Regions from separate parts of the Phyllobacterium sp. NPDC097923 genome, predicted to be linked through region 4. Evidence: riboswitches for the same ligand, from Rfam matches in the RefSeq annotation. Region 4 holds a riboswitch; each other region holds the start of a gene.
What was found. Region 4 has a riboswitch for cobalamin ahead of bluB (5,6-dimethylbenzimidazole synthase). Riboswitches for the same ligand answer to the same signal wherever they lie in the genome.
Positions count from the first base shown of each region.

Region 1: it holds a riboswitch for cobalamin, as region 4 does, so the genes downstream of both, ACIQWS_RS04330 (ABC transporter ATP-binding protein) here and bluB (5,6-dimethylbenzimidazole synthase) in region 4, are expected to answer to the same signal.
Region 2: it holds a riboswitch for cobalamin, as region 4 does, so the genes downstream of both, ACIQWS_RS07755 (CbtB-domain containing protein) here and bluB (5,6-dimethylbenzimidazole synthase) in region 4, are expected to answer to the same signal.
Region 3: it holds a riboswitch for cobalamin, as region 4 does, so the genes downstream of both, ACIQWS_RS21275 (aromatic ring-hydroxylating dioxygenase subunit alpha) here and bluB (5,6-dimethylbenzimidazole synthase) in region 4, are expected to answer to the same signal.

Region 1 covers NZ_JBIWBL010000001.1:863,430-867,148, forward strand. The annotation lists gene ACIQWS_RS04320 (iron ABC transporter permease) at 1-728, opposite strand, end outside; gene ACIQWS_RS04325 (ABC transporter substrate-binding protein) at 762-1,709, opposite strand; gene ACIQWS_RS04330 (ABC transporter ATP-binding protein) at 1,709-2,515, opposite strand; cobalamin riboswitch at 2,834-3,047, opposite strand; gene ACIQWS_RS04335 (DUF2126 domain-containing protein) at 3,203-3,719, shown strand, end outside.
Region 2 covers NZ_JBIWBL010000001.1:1,536,405-1,540,123, forward strand. The annotation lists gene ACIQWS_RS07740 (DMT family protein) at 73-423, opposite strand; gene ACIQWS_RS07745 (hypothetical protein) at 589-1,239, opposite strand; gene ACIQWS_RS07750 (CbtA family protein) at 1,304-2,044, opposite strand; gene ACIQWS_RS07755 (CbtB-domain containing protein) at 2,057-2,266, opposite strand; cobalamin riboswitch at 2,298-2,449, opposite strand; gene ACIQWS_RS07760 (histidine phosphatase family protein) at 2,515-3,093, shown strand; gene copC (copper homeostasis periplasmic binding protein CopC) at 3,180-3,551, shown strand; gene copD (copper homeostasis membrane protein CopD) at 3,551-3,719, shown strand, end outside.
Region 3 covers NZ_JBIWBL010000005.1:185,879-189,597, forward strand. The annotation lists gene ACIQWS_RS21270 (hybrid-cluster NAD(P)-dependent oxidoreductase) at 1-1,086, opposite strand, end outside; gene ACIQWS_RS21275 (aromatic ring-hydroxylating dioxygenase subunit alpha) at 1,094-2,338, opposite strand; cobalamin riboswitch at 2,463-2,663, opposite strand; gene ACIQWS_RS21280 (DUF1868 domain-containing protein) at 2,775-3,485, opposite strand; gene ACIQWS_RS21285 (L-fuconate dehydratase) at 3,566-3,719, opposite strand, start outside.
Region 4 covers NZ_JBIWBL010000001.1:2,369,565-2,373,283, forward strand. The annotation lists gene ACIQWS_RS11930 (metalloregulator ArsR/SmtB family transcription factor) at 1-559, opposite strand, end outside; gene ACIQWS_RS11935 (DUF2293 domain-containing protein) at 702-1,019, shown strand; gene bluB (5,6-dimethylbenzimidazole synthase) at 952-1,704, opposite strand; cobalamin riboswitch at 1,771-1,947, opposite strand; gene ACIQWS_RS11945 (MOSC domain-containing protein) at 1,974-2,582, opposite strand; gene ettA (energy-dependent translational throttle protein EttA) at 2,702-3,719, opposite strand, start outside.

The sequences.
Region 1 (3,719 bases), 1.5 Mb from region 4:
GAGAAGGCGCAGACGATGAACACCGTGTTGCGCAGGCGCGTCACCCTTATGCCAAGGCTTTCCGCCGTGTTTTCGCCAGCCAGCAGGGCATCGAGATTGCGGTGGTTGTACAGGGCGTAGACCAGGATGGCGGCAAGCCCGGTGAGGGCGAGCGGCAGGTTCTCCCAGCGGGCAAGGCCAAGGCCGCCGAGTGTCCAGAACATCACCGAATGCGCGGCGCGCTGGTCGCCGGCAAACACCATGTAGTTGGTGAGTGCAGCAAACAGGAAGGAGACGGCAAGGCCCGCCAGGATCAGCCGCTCCGGCCCCTGTCCCTGCACGCGCCGCACCAGCATCAGCACGACGATGGCCGCCAGCATGCCGCCGCTGAAGGCGGCAATCGGCAGCGTCCAGATGCCGAAGCGGTCGCCGATGACCGTAATCACCGAGACTGCTCCCGCCGCCGCGCCATTGGAAAGGCCGAACAGGAACGGATCGGCAAGGTCGTTGCGGGTGACGGTTTGCAGCAGCGCGCCGATAATGCCGAGCCCCGCGCCGACGCAGATCGCAAGGATCACCCGCGGCAGGCGCAGGTCAACGATGATCTTGCCGACCGGGCCATTGACGACGGTATCGGAGAGACCGGCGGCATGGGCGAGGGCGCGCAGGACGTCGCCGAGCGGAATGACCGTTGCCCCATAGGCAATCGACACGAGGGCGAGGGCCAGAATGGCCATCACCCCCGTCATGAGTGTCAGATGCTGACGGAAAGGCAGATGCACTCAGAATGCTTCCGGATGCATGGCCTTGGCCATCTTGGCGATGGCCTCGATGTTGGCCGGTCCGGGCGTCAGTTCCGCATAGCGCAGGGCGACGAAGCGGTTGTTCTTGACGGCGTCGGTTTCCTTCATTGCCGGATGGGATTTGAGGAAGTTGAGCAGCTTCTGGTAACCCGCATCATCCTGATAATCGAGGAGGACGAGGAATTCCGGATTGCGCGTCGCCACGGTTTCCCACGAAGTAGTGCCCCAACTGGTGTCGAGATCGGCCATGATGTTGGTGCCGCCGGCTTCGCTGATCATCGCCGTGGGAATGGCGAACTTGCCCGCTGTAAACGGCTTGTCCTCGCCGGAATCATAGAGGAAGACGCGGGTGCCGCTCTTGTCGCCGATCTTGGTCTTGATCGCGGCAAGTTCTGTCTTCCAGCCGCCGACGAGTTTATTTGCCTCGTCCTCTTTGCCGAAAATTTTGCCGAGCTTTTCCATGTCGCCATAAAGCAGGTCCATGGATGCAGCGGGCCGGGACTTGTCGAGATGAACGCAGCTTTCGGTCAGTTCAAGCGTCTTGATGCCATGCGGCGCCAGCGTGTCGGGGGTCACTTCGCCGCCCGGCTTCATGCCGTAATTCCAGCCGGCGAAGAAGAAATCCGGTTCCGCCGCAATGAGATTTTCAAGGGTCGGGTATTTGGGCGCAAGCTCGGGAATGGCGCCCAGCTGCTTCTTGAAGGCGTCGTCGAGCTTGTACCAGCCGGTAATGCCCGAAACCCCGACCATCGAGGATTGCAGGTGCAGGGCGAAGGCCATTTCGCTCATGTTGATGTCCTGGATGACCGCGCGCTTTGGCGCGGCCTCGAAGGTGAGGGGGTTGCCGCAACTTTCGACCGTCACGGGAAACGCCCATGCGGGGGCGGACAGCGCCGATAAGGCGAGGGCGAGCAGCATTCTTTTCATCAAATTCTCCGTAGCTGAGCAGTTTGTTTTGTGGTTGGTCCGGGTGCTTCGAACACCATGAGATCGCGATCCTGCGAGGGATGGCGCAGGCGCAGCACATCGAGATCGAAGACATCGCTGACGATGCGCGGCGTCAGCGTTTCGTCGGGCGTGCCGGCGGCGACGAGCTGGGCGGCATGCATGACGGCGACGTGGGTGGCAAACGGCGCCACCAGCGGCAGGTCGTGCAGGACTGCGATGGTTGTCACGTCGAGGCCGGCGACCAGCGCCAGCAGTTCGCTGCGCGCTTTCGGGTCGAGGTGATTGGTGGGTTCGTCGAGAAACAGGATATCCGGCTGCTGGGCGATGGCGCGCGCCAGCTGCACGCGCTGCCTTTCGCCGCCGGAGAGCGAGCCGATGGGACGGCGCGAAAACGCGGCGATCCCGGCGCGGAGCAGGGCTTCCGTCACGATATCCCGGTCTTTCGCCTTGGTCAGGGTGCCGGTGTGCGGGATGCGGCCAAGGGATACATAATCGTCCACCAGCAATTGCGGGTCCGGCATGTCGGTCTGGCCGACGAAGGCAAATCTCCTGGCCCGTTCCTTCGGCGGCAGCCGGTCTATTGCCGTGCCGTCGAGATGGACGTTGCCGGAGGAGGGACGCAGCAGCCCGGCCAGCATGCGCAAAAGCGTGGATTTCCCGGCGCCATTCGGCCCGATAATGGCAAGACGCGCGCCGCGCACGATGTCGAGCGATACCTCATCCACCAGCGTCTGGCCGGCTGTGCGGAACGTCACCTCGTCGGCACGCAGGGCGACATGGCTCATGGGCGGATATCCGTGACTGCAGGCAAGGCACATGGTGTCAAATCCCAACCGGTAAACGTCGTCGCGTCATCGCGGACGCGTCGTTCTCGTATAGTAACGTTATAACATTAGTCAATACCCGATATGTCATGGCTGCCCCGGCCGCGGCTGGCCGCCGGCGGTCTTGCACGGGGTGCAGAGGATAATCAGGTGGTCGGGTCTTGGCGTGGTCATGCCGGTGCCTTGCCTTGTGGACAAAGGTTAGGGGAACGCGGCCAATGCACCATCGCGACAATGCGGGAGAGGACATCGCATCGCTCCCGGCACACCCCGTCCGGTTCGAATTGTAGATGAGATGGCAGGTCTCCTGGCTCGCGGGTCTCAGCTTCGCCTTGCCTTCCCGACCTTCCGGTCAGTGGCATGTCAGGCATCGCTCACCGCTTACAGTTGCGGGGGCAGCCACGGTCTCGGTCCCTTTTGGGTACGCCTCACCGTGTTCCCTTTTCATCTCCCGCGTTGTCGTGCAGAAGAAACCATCGGCGCGAATGCTATGCGGCCAGCCGCGCAGTTGCAAGCACGTTTATGCGGCAATTTTTGCCGCTGCCAAAATTTTTGGCAAATGAAAGATTTCAATTGGCCGGTAACTCGTTAGAGTGCGGGGAGCATTTGTGGAACCGCGGTTTTTTTGAATCAGACTTTTGAGGCGATATGGCAATTCACGCAGCAGTCTATCATCTGACGCATTACCGGTATGACCGGCCCATCACGCTCGGGCCGCAGATCATCCGGCTCCAGCCAGCACCCCATTCCCGGACAAAAGTTCTCAGCCATTCCCTGAAAGTCAGTCCGGCCAATCATTTCGTCAACCTGCAGCAGGATCCCTACGGCAATTTCCTCGCCCGCTTCGTCTTTCCCGAACCGGTGACGGAGCTGAAGATCGAGGTCGATCTCGTCGCTGATATGACCGTCTACAATCCATTCGATTTCTTCGTCGAACCGGTCGCCGAAACCTGGCCGTTCAGCTATCCCGAAGAGATCAGCGACGACCTGTCGATCTATATGAAGCCGGAATCGGCAGGACCGCTGGTTTCGGCTTTCCTTGCAACCATCGATCGCAGCCCGACGAACACGGTGAATTTCGTCGTCGATCTCAACGCACGTATCCAGCGCGAGATCGGCTACGTCATCCGCATGGAAACCGGGGTTCAGGAGCCGGACGCCACCT
Region 2 (3,719 bases), 830 kb from region 4:
GTCGGTCCTATAATTATCTGACTAACTATACTTCCCGTCTGCACCATCGAGCACGTGCACGGCCGTTTGATCCTAGAGCGGACCCTTGAACACGAAGAATGCGCCGCCGCAGATCATCGCGAAGCCGACGAGGTGGTTGATGGTGATTTTCTCACCCAGATACATCACCGAAAAACCGGCAAAGACCAGAAGCGTGATCACTTCCTGGATGGTCTTCAGCTGGGCGGCGGAATAGATCTCGTGACCGTAGCGGTTCGCCGGTACCGCAAGGCAGTATTCGGCAAAGGCAATCATCCAGCTGATGAAGATGACCAGTAAGAGCGGCCGGTCCGCGAATTTGAGATGGCCGTACCAGGCAAATGTCATGAAAACATTTGAGCCGAGCAACAGGAGGATGGGCCGGATATAATCAAAGGAGGGCATGAAGTGTCCTTGGCTCTAAGCGTCATGGGGCAGGGAATGCAGTAACGTTCAAACGGTCAAAACGATCCGGACAGCAGGCTTACGTCAAGTCGCGCGCAGCGGAAAGGGCGATCCGGGGTTTGGCGACAAGACATGCGCGGTGTGACCTAAAGGCCATAGCCTTGATCAGGCGTTGACAGGCTGTCGTGGCGGGCGTGTCAGATGGATGACGGCAAAAAGCGCTGAATCAAGCAGCATCGCGAATCCCAGGAAGGAAAACAGGCTGGTCAGGTGTCCAGGCACATCGCTCCAGCGCGGCCTGATGATATCAGCCGTGTTGTAGGGATCGCCGCTATACTGGCACATAACGAAAGAGCCGCCATTGCGCACAAGTGTGGCATCGAGATCGGAGACAAGGGCACTGACGGCGTCCCGGTGTTCAGGCATGTCACGCATATACACAAGCACAGCCTTCGTCGCAGCAAGATAGGCGTGTGAACAGGCATTGAACGGGCTTTGCTCGTCGGTGACACTGCCGGGGACCATGCCCCAGAGACAATAGCTGTATTGGATATTGGTGTAGTTCAGCAGCCGCCGGAATTTCTCATCGGTGCGGGTCATGCGGGCCGCCAGATCGAGAATCGGCTTGCGGTAGTCGGCGATTAGCGCCATTTCACCATGCGACAAGCTTGGAATGGAAATGCCCGACGTATCGGTACCGGCGCTGCTGCGGTGCGCCCATCCGCTTTCGGTTTGCAGCATGAACAGGCATGCGACCAGAGCCAGGAACCAGCCTGCCGGGCATCCCATGGGGATATCGAAGCGTTGCGGTCTCATGACAGTCCCATCGGCAGCGGCAACCTGAACGCCCGCAGGACGTTCAGGTATGGCGCGACCGCGCTCAGCGTGCCGCATGCAGACGATAGCGCGGACGCTGTCCGGCCAGAACCCGTTCAGCCAAAGCGCCGAAGAGCAGACCAAGCGTGGTCCAGACGATCACATGGATCCCCAGCGAAGCGACGCGGAAGTTCCAGAGAACGGTCGGTGAGAACTGTTCGGGAACTTCGTTGATGGCGGGAAGCGAGTATTGCACCAGCGCAATGAACACGACATAGGCGGCACCGGCCATCAATGTCGCGTTCCATGCGCCGTGCTGGGCATAAAGGCGCTTTGCCAGACCCACAGCCGCCGCAAGGGCACCGAGCGAAACCACCAGCATGACGAAGAACAGTTCCGTTCTGGCGCCGATGGTATCCGGGCTGCCAACCGCAGGCGGATTCATCGGGTACTTGATGCAGGGAACGAGAACAATTGCCACAAAACCCGCGAGCGCCAGCAGGGCCGCCGTACTGCGCGGGCTGAGGGAACTGACCCGGCCATGCACAAAGGCAAAAACCAGGGAGAACAATCCGCCAAGCGCGGCACTGTAGACGACAATGCCGGTAAACAGGCCGATGCCGGCCTGTGTCGCCCGCGTGACAAGCTCCGGTTCAGCCGCTGCGCCGGCCGCCGTGCTCATCTTTTCCTCGAAGGCAATGGCGTGATCAACCTGCGGTTCGCCGAACACCCGGGCAAACCCGAACGCCAATAGCCCGGCGATGACCCCTACGATCATGCCGCGGATCAAAAGATCTCTTGTCATTGTTTTGTTTCCTCAGTGGCAGGGAAATCCGAGGAGATGGCGGCCGTCATGAACGAATTCGTGCACATACATGCCCGAGAAGAGCGACATCGCACCTTCTTCCGCACCAATGAAATAGATTGCGAGCAGCATGATCAGCCCGCCGAAAATGGCCCATGGCAAGACTTCGCCAAGAGGAATGGGCGTGACGCCTGCTGACGGCGTAAGAGCGATATCGGACATGAATTTTCTCCCAGAATGACGCGTTCACTAACGGAATAAATGATGTTGCGGCCAGGGTCTGGCTTTCAATCAGTGAAAAAGGACTGATTAATTACAGTGGCGCGACCGCTCCGGAATTTCACCGGCTTCCAAACTCGCAACAGCACGGTTATATCTGTGCGCGCCGCAGACTGTCAATGAACGGTCTGCGGGCTGTTTCCGGTTTTTTCCTGAGGGTTTTGAGGGATATTTTGGCCAGAGCCACGCGGTTGACCCTTGTTTGCCATGGCGCCACACCGGCGATCCGCACAGGTGCTTTCCCCGCTGACGAAGCGCTTGAACCCGGGGAAGCCCAAAACCTGCAGGCTATTGCCGGGCATTTGCGCCGTGCGCACCGTGTTTTGACCAGTCCGGCGCTGCGCGCCCGGCAAACCGCCGATGCCCTGGGTTTGGAATCCGTTGTCGATGCGGCGTTGGCGGATATCGGTTACGGAAAATGGGCGGGTAAGACGCTCGCCGCTGTCCACCAAGCCCACCCCGACGATGTGACGGACTGGATGAACAATCCCGCCTCGGCCCCGCATGGCGGCGAATCCATCCATGATTTTCTCGTCAGGATTGCAGATTGGATGAGCGCGCATATGCATGATGGCGGTCACACAATCGTGGTGACGCACGCTTCCGTCATTCGCGCCGCTGTTCTGAGCGTCTTGCAGGCACCGGATTCCGCATTTTGGCGCATCGATGTCGAGCCGCGCAGCTGTACGGAAATGAGCAGCGACGGCCGCCGGTGGATGCTTCGCGCTGCCGCCTGCGTGCCGCCGCGCCCAACAGGGATTCTGCCATGATCCCGGCAAAAATCAGGCTTAGCTTTCGCCGCGCGGTCGCACCCTTTCTCCGGATCCGTCAAATCCGCCCGCTCACAGGAGTTCTCATGTCACGGCTCATTCGTATTTTTGCTGTCGCAACCGTCCTCAATGCCGGCCTGTTGGGGCAGGTATTGGCGCACGCCCATCTTGAATCGGCAGTTCCGGCCGAAAACGCCATCGTGAAGGTCTCGCCCGTCGAGATCGATCTGACGTTTTCCGAGGGTTTGAACCTGAAATTTTCAGGCGCAACGATCACCGGCCTGGGCAAGGCGACCGTATCGACAGGACAGGCCAAACTGTCGATCAACGACCACAAGACACTGGTCATTCCGCTGTCGGCACCCCTCGCGTCGGGGGAATATACCGTGAACTGGACCGCACTTTCCACCGACGGTCACAAGACCAAGGGCAGCTATACATTCACCGTCAAACCCTGATGGGGTTGGAGACCACGCTTGTTCTGTGCAGGTTCGTGCACAATGCATCCACGATGTTCCTGTGGGGCGCGTTTGCCTATCTCGCACTGCTTGTGCCCAAACCCCTGGCGCTGGAGATCGGGGAGCGCCTGCGTCCGGCGAGCGGCATCGCGGTCTTTCTGGCTATCG
Region 3 (3,719 bases), on a different contig from region 4:
CTCGATCTCCACATTGCCGAGGGGTTTCGTGCAGCAGGCAAGGACAAATCCCTCGTCGATCTCCTCGTCGAGAATGCCGCCATTGTGATCCATCTCGGACTTGCCCGAGAGTTTCATCACCTTGCACGTGCCGCACAGGCCGGATTCGCAGGCCGCTGCAATGCGGATACCGGCGCCGCGCGCCGCCTTGAGGATCGTATCCCCCGGCATGCACGGCACGTCCATGCCCGACATGGAAAAGGTGATCGTCGCCGATGCTTCCACGGCGTCGGTGGACATCACATCGAAGGCGGGCAAGACGGGTTCTGCGGCAGGACCGAAGCTTTCCTGATGATACCGCGCCATGTCGAAACCGCTGGCTTCGAGCATGCCGCGCACATCGCGCATGAAACTTTCCGGACCGCAGCAGAAGATCGTCCTGTCCTTGAAATCGGGTGACAGTAGCGGCAGCTTGGGCGCTTCCAACCGCCCGCGGATACCGGTCCACACCTGCCCCATCTCATGTTCCTTGATCAGGAACGACAGTTTCAGGTTGGGCATGCAGTTTGTCAGATATTCCAGTTCCCGGCGGAAAATGATGTCGCTGGGCCGGCGGGCGCAGGTGACGAAGCTGATATCGCTCTGCGGGGCGCAATCATGCATCCAGCGGGTCATCGACATCATCGGCGTGATGCCGGACCCGGCCGAGATGAACAGGTACTTTTCCCCCGGATGCCTGCGCATGGAGAAATCGCCGAGCGGACCGAAGGCCTTCAGCCGCATGCCGGGGGTCAGGTGATCCAGCATCCAGCGGGTGCCGATGCTGTTCTCCTGTGCCTTGACCGTCACGGCGATGGTGAAGGGCCGTGACGGGCTGGAGGAGAGCGTATAGGTGCGCAGGACGGCTTCGGGCTGCACCGGCAGCTCGAAGGTCATGAACTGGCCCGGCTCGTAGCGGAACCAGTTCTGGTTGTCGGAACGGAATGTGAAGGTCTTCACATTCGGCGCTTCCTCGATGATCGACAGACACTCCAGCAGATGCAGCCGGTCATTCCATGGCTGCATCTGGTCAAGGTGCGGGTAAGACTGAGGAACGCCCATGTTCATTGTGTACCTATGCTACCTTGCTGAGCCGCGTATCGCCGCCGGAGAGACGCTCTTCCATGAACCTGCAGTACCATTCGAGGAATTGCAGCACGCCGCCTTCATGCTCGGGCGAATAGGGTCCGGGCTCATAGGCGGGCGAGCGGATGCCGAAGGCATTTTCCTCGACGATCCGGCGGTCCTGGTCATTGGTCTCGAGCCAGACATGCGTCAGTTCCTCGATGGTGTAATCCACGCCCTCGACCGCATCCTTGTGCACCAGCCATTTGGTGGTGACCTGCGTTTCATCCGGGCCGAGCGGCAGCACACGGAAGGAAATGGCATGGTCGCCGAGGATATGGTTCCAGGTGGTCGGGTAATGGAACAGCAGCAGCGAGCCGATCTGCTTCTCGTTGACGCTGTCGCTGAGCTGCCGGCCGACGGCGCGGCGCCCGCTCATCGTGTAGCTTTCCGCATCGCGCAGCAGCGGCACACGGGTGGCGCGGTACTGGCCGTCATCGGACATGCGGAAAATGCTGGGCAGGCCTGCCGCTTCGCAGCGCTGCCAGTGCGCGGCAATCTCCGGATCGTCGGCGGCGCCCTGGACACCGCTTACGCTCGGCGCTTCCGGGAAAGTCTTGCACAGCTCGGGATGATTGGCCACGCAGTGATAGCACTCGCGGTTGTTTTCCCAGACCAGCTTCCAGTTGCCCTTTTCGACGATGGTGCTCTGATAGGCCACCTTGGTTTCGGTGAGGTGGTGCGGCGCGAGATAGGGTTCGATCAGTGCGCGCGTCGCGCTGAAATCGACAGGATTCTGCGCCAGGCAGATGAAGATGTAACCGCCGACGCTTTCGCACTGCACCGGCTTCAGGCTGTGCTGGCTGGCGTCGAAATCATCGCCCATCTGGCGGGCGAACAGCAGGCGCCCGTCAAGCTCGTAGGTCCACTGGTGATAGGGGCAGACGAGCTTGGCCGACGTGCCGCGCTCAGCCGAGCAGACGCGCGAGCCGCGATGGCGGCAGGAATTGTGAAAAGCCCGGATCTGGCCCTGGCGGTCGCGCACGATGACCACGGGATAGTCGCCGACCTGCACCGTGAAGAAGTTGCCGGGCTTGGCGACTTCGCAATCATGGCCGATGAACAGCCAGTCGCGATAAAAGATGTTCTCCATATCCAGCCGGAAATAATCCGGATCGGAATAGAAAGACTGTTCAAGGCCGTAGCCGGGTTTCCGGTTTCTCAGGTTCCGGAGCAGTTCGTTGCGTATATCCATGTCGTGTCCTCGCCTCGATGTTGCGAAAGAACTGACTGGTGGTGACGGAGGAAGAACGCCTGCACGGCCAGCCACCGGCTGGTGCCCGCACAGAATCATGCTCCTTGATCGCCCACCGCGATCAGTCGGTTTTCAGTACCGAGGCTGGTTTCCGGGCTCTGGAGTTGCCGTATCGGCTGTCACGACGCCTTCCCGGGGTTGTGACCCAGTGGCTGTTATGCCGTGTTTCACTCCACTACCGTTGCGGGGGCAGCGCCGGGTTTCCGACCGGCTTCCCAATTCTCCGCTTCCCTAGAAAAGCGGCACCTCAAGTGCCCCGATAAAAGCATCCGGCACCCAAAAAGAATAGGTGCGGAAACGACATCGCATTTACGTAAGACGACACGCCGGGCGCGTGTACACTATGTCGCAGATTGGCGATCAAACGGCCTCTGGTTCAATCCAGAACCACCAGTTCCTCGAAATGATTCATATCGACAAAACTGCACAATGCGGGCGCATTCAACGCAATGACCGGCGATTCACGCCGGATGAATGCTAGGCAATCATCCAGAAGTTCCTGCCAGGCCCCGAGCCTTTCATCCGGGAACCGCGCGATCGGATAGGCCAGCGTGATGTGGAAGACATAGGTGTCGTGATCAGGATGCCGGTAACCGAACGGCACGGCCAGTTCATCGCGCCAGGCGCGCATGATGCGCTCGTCATATTCACTGGCGCCCGCCACGGTCAGACCTGCCGGCGTGACATCGATCACCTCCACGTTGAACGGCCCGCATCCCTCGAAATCCCGCAGGCGATCCACATAAAGCCGCGTCATGTCGTCGATGCTTGTCTCCAATGGAACATCATCCGGCCAATAGGACGGGCGGCGGCGATATTCGATAATGCCCTGAAACAGCGTCATGTGCAGGCTGGAGACGGGGGTAAAGGCCAGTTGCCCGGCATCGGGCATCGCCAGCATCCGGTCGCGCACGGCAATGACCGAGCCTTCCGACTCGGACCCCTTCACGAGATGGCAGACCACCGTATTGCCAGGTTCCGGCTGAAAGACGCCCGCGCTGTTGTAGCGCCGGCCAAGATGCACCGGTGGTTCCGGGTGCAGGCTGGCGGCAAAGCGGGCAAGCGAAGGCTTGATCAGATCGAGCATGGGAACCCCGTGACGAGAAAAGACAATGCAATCGCCATAGGACAGCTCTTTGTCAGACTGATGAAGCCCCGCCCCTTTTCCTATGGCCGGTGGAGATATTCCTTGATCGACGCCTGTTTCATTTCAATCGAGAAACCCGGCAGCGACGGTGGCATATAGGCGGCATCCCGGATATGGCAGGGATCGACAAAATGTTCGTGCAGATGGTCGACATATTCGATCACCCGGCCCTCC
Region 4 (3,719 bases):
GATTGATATCGATGCCGACACCGCGCACGTAGAGCGGGGCAAACAGTTCGAGAAGACGGCCGGTGCCGGTGCCCACGTCAAGCATCGCCTGGAACGGTGTGCGCCCGATGATCTTCGTCAGCGCGGCTTCCACCGCGCCATCCGGCACATGCAGCGAACGGATAGCGTCCCAGCTGGTGGCATTGGCACTGAAATAGGCGGCGGCCCGCTCGCGGCGCTGCAGCTTCACCGAGCCGAGCCGCTCGATATCACGCTCCAGCAACGGATCGGACACATCAAGACGATCGAGCAGGATCCGGGCGATATCGCCAACCACCAGGGATTCAGCGAGGCGGAAATAGGCCCAGGAGCCCTCCTGATAACGGTTGATCAGATTGGCTTCGAACAGCAGCTTGAGATGGCGGGAGACGCGCGGCTGCGACTGCCCGAGGATGGAGGTCAGATCGGAAACCGTCAGATCCCCCCGGGACAACAGCGCCAGAATGCGCAGGCGGCTGGGTTCCGCCGCTGCCTTCAGCGTATCGACCATCAGGTCAAGATTGAGATCACGTTTGTCCATCAAGGTATCCTCAAAAGATATAAAGATATGTTTATGTGAGAAATACAGATTTGGCAAGTTTTGTTTTTCCGTTGACGGCAAATTTTGTCGCGTCTGAAATAGGCTGGTATATCGATCAGCGAATCGGCGGGAAGAGAGTGCAATGAGTTCAGGAACCAACCGCCAAAGGGCCATCGGCAAAGCGCTGACGCTGCTTTTGCCGGCCGTGCCCTATTCGGATTCCGAGCCCATACGCGCCGCCGCCACGGCACCGCACATGAAAAGCCTGCCACCACCCATTGCGGTGTGGCTGGCCACGGTCGCCCACGTCCGCCATCAGCACACGGATTACGATGCGCTACGCGACGAGGGCTACGACAAGGAGTCGGCCCGGTTCTTCGTGCTCGAAGCCATCAACCGGAAATTGACGGAATGGCGGGCGACGCGGCTGCTGGATCCGGACGAGGACGATCCGAGCTGACTTCGGCGCCGGCATTCCACTGATCTTCATAGATGAGCTGGTCCAGCGGCAGCCGTTCGCGCCAGCCGCGCTTTTGCAGCTCCGGCTGATCGTAGAGCTGGTCGACATAGCCGATGCAGAGATAGGCGATGATCTCGACATGATCAGGGATGGCCAGAATGCGGCGCATGTCCCGGTCGTGGTAGATGCTGACCCAGCCGACGCCGATGCCTTCCGCCCGCGCCGCCAGCCACAGGTTCTGCACGGCACAGACGGTGCTGTAGACATCCATCTGCCGGTTATGGGTGCACCCCAGAACGACATCGCCGCCGCGTGTCCGGTCGCAGGTGATGCACAGATTGACCGGCGCCTTCACGATGCCCTCAAGCTTCAGCGATGCATAGAGCGCCTGCCGCTCGTCGGTGAACATGGCCTTTGCTTCGGCATTGGCGCGGGTAAAGGCCCGGTGCACCTCGGCCTTGCGCGCCGCATCGCGGATGAGAATGAAATTCCACGGCTGCATGAACCCCACCGACGGCGCGTGATGGGCGGCATCGAGCAGCCGCAGCAGCACCTCGTCGTCGACGGGCCTTGGCAGGAACTGGTCGCGCACATCGCGGCGGGTATGGATGGCTTTGTAGACGGCGGCGCGCTCGTCCGCGGAAAAATCGGCAGCGGCCACGGGACCACAGGCAGAATCATGCATCGTTTGCTCCCAACAATGCGAGGACCAGGTTGCCCTGACCCCAGACACCTCCCCGCTGTCCATGCGGTTTCGGCTATCCGGTCCGGCCGGTCTTCTGACTGAGGTTCACCTGCACCGCGCGCCTTCCGGGTTTCCCCGTGGCAATCTGCGCGGCCCATCCCCTATACAGCGTTGGGCACGTGCCGGATTTGCACCGGCTTCCCGATTCTCCTGCATGCAGGCACCGGACCTGCATTCCATTCGCCACAGATCGGCGAAGGACGCAAGCATCAGCCCGGATAAATCCATTGCTCCGGCAGACGCGCATCGATTTTTTCGCCGGAACGGATGATTCCCGGCACTTCAACCCAGACGACGATGCCGCGCAGCCGCTTCGACGCCTTGACAAAGTCAAGCGCCGTCGCGGTGTGATCGGCGGTCTGCGCCCGCTCGGCGATGGAGCGTCCGGCGACCTTGCACGGCGCGTTCTGTCCGTCGACCTTCAGCGTCACGCCGCCTTCGAAGAACAGCAGCGTGCGCGGCGGCAGCATGGAAAGCGAGGGAATGCCATCCACAACCATGTTGGCGCCGATCCATTCGGGCTTGATGTGCGCCAGACCCATGGCCTTAGCAATGGCTTCGAGTTCGTCTACCGCCAGAATGGAAATATGCCGCTCATTGCGCATTTCGGTACCGCGCGGGTACCAGGGTTCGCGCCCGCCGGACCGGCGCGTCAGGCCCGCGTGATAATCGCCGCGGATGCCTTCAAAGGTGAGATCGAGCGTGTCCGTGGCAGCGGTGACAAAACTGTCTTTCGGCGCCTGGAACAGGCCGCTCACCCGTCCGACAATCTTGCGGGCCGGAAGGATGTCCGTTCTGGTTGCGAAAAGGTCTGTCATGACGGCACTCCGGTGAAATCAGCCGCATCTTAGGAAAATTGCTTGTTAAAACCAGCCAATATCACTGATGGAAACGTCAAAATTGGTGATGGGAGGGCGTTGCCGCCCTCCCGGTCGCATCAGCGTGTCAGAGGCTTGTAGCTCGGACGCTTCGGATTGACGCTGTCCGGTCCGAGACGACGGATCTTGTCATTCTCATAGTCCTGGAAGTTGCCTTCGAACCATTCGACGTGGCTGTCGCCTTCGAAGGCCAGGATGTGCGTCGCCAGCCGGTCGAGGAACATGCGGTCGTGGCTGATGATAACGGCGCAGCCGGCGTATTTTTCCAGCGCGTCTTCCAGAGCCGCAAGCGTTTCGGTGTCAAGATCGTTGGTCGGTTCGTCGAGCAGTAGGACATTGCCGCCGGATTGCAGCATCTTGGCAAGATGCACGCGGTTACGCTGACCGCCGGAGAGATTGCCGACCTTCTGCTGCTGGTCACCGCCCTTGAAGTTGAACGCCGAGACATAGGCGCGCGAATTCATCTCGTTCTTGCCGATCTTGATGATTTCATTGCCGCCGGAGATTTCTTCCCAGACATTCTTCTCCGCCGCGAGGTGATCGCGGCTCTGGTCGACATAACCGAGATGAACCGTTTCACCGACGCGGATCGAGCCGGAATCCGGCTTTTCCTGTCCGGTGATCATCTTGAACAGCGTGGTCTTGCCCGCACCGTTCGGACCGATGATGCCGACAATGCCGCCGGGCGGCAGCTTGAAGGTCAGGTTTTCGATGAGAACGCGGTCACCGAAGGATTTGGTGAGGTTCTCGGCTTCGATAACCACCTGTCCCAGGCGTTCGCCCGCCGGAATGATGATCTGCGCATCGCCGGGACGCTGCTCATTGGCGGCATCGACCAGCGCGTCATAGGCCTTGATGCGGGCTTTCGACTTGGCCTGACGTGCCTTGGGGCTGGCGGAAATCCACTCGCGCTCGCGCTCCAGAGCCTTCTGGCGCGAGTCGTCCTCGCGGCCTTCCTGCTGCATGCGCTTGGCCTTCGCACCGAGATAGGCGGAGTAATTGCCTTCGTAGGGGATGCCGCGGCCGCGGTCGAGCTCGAGAATCCAGCCGGTCACATTGTCGAGGAAGTAGCGATCG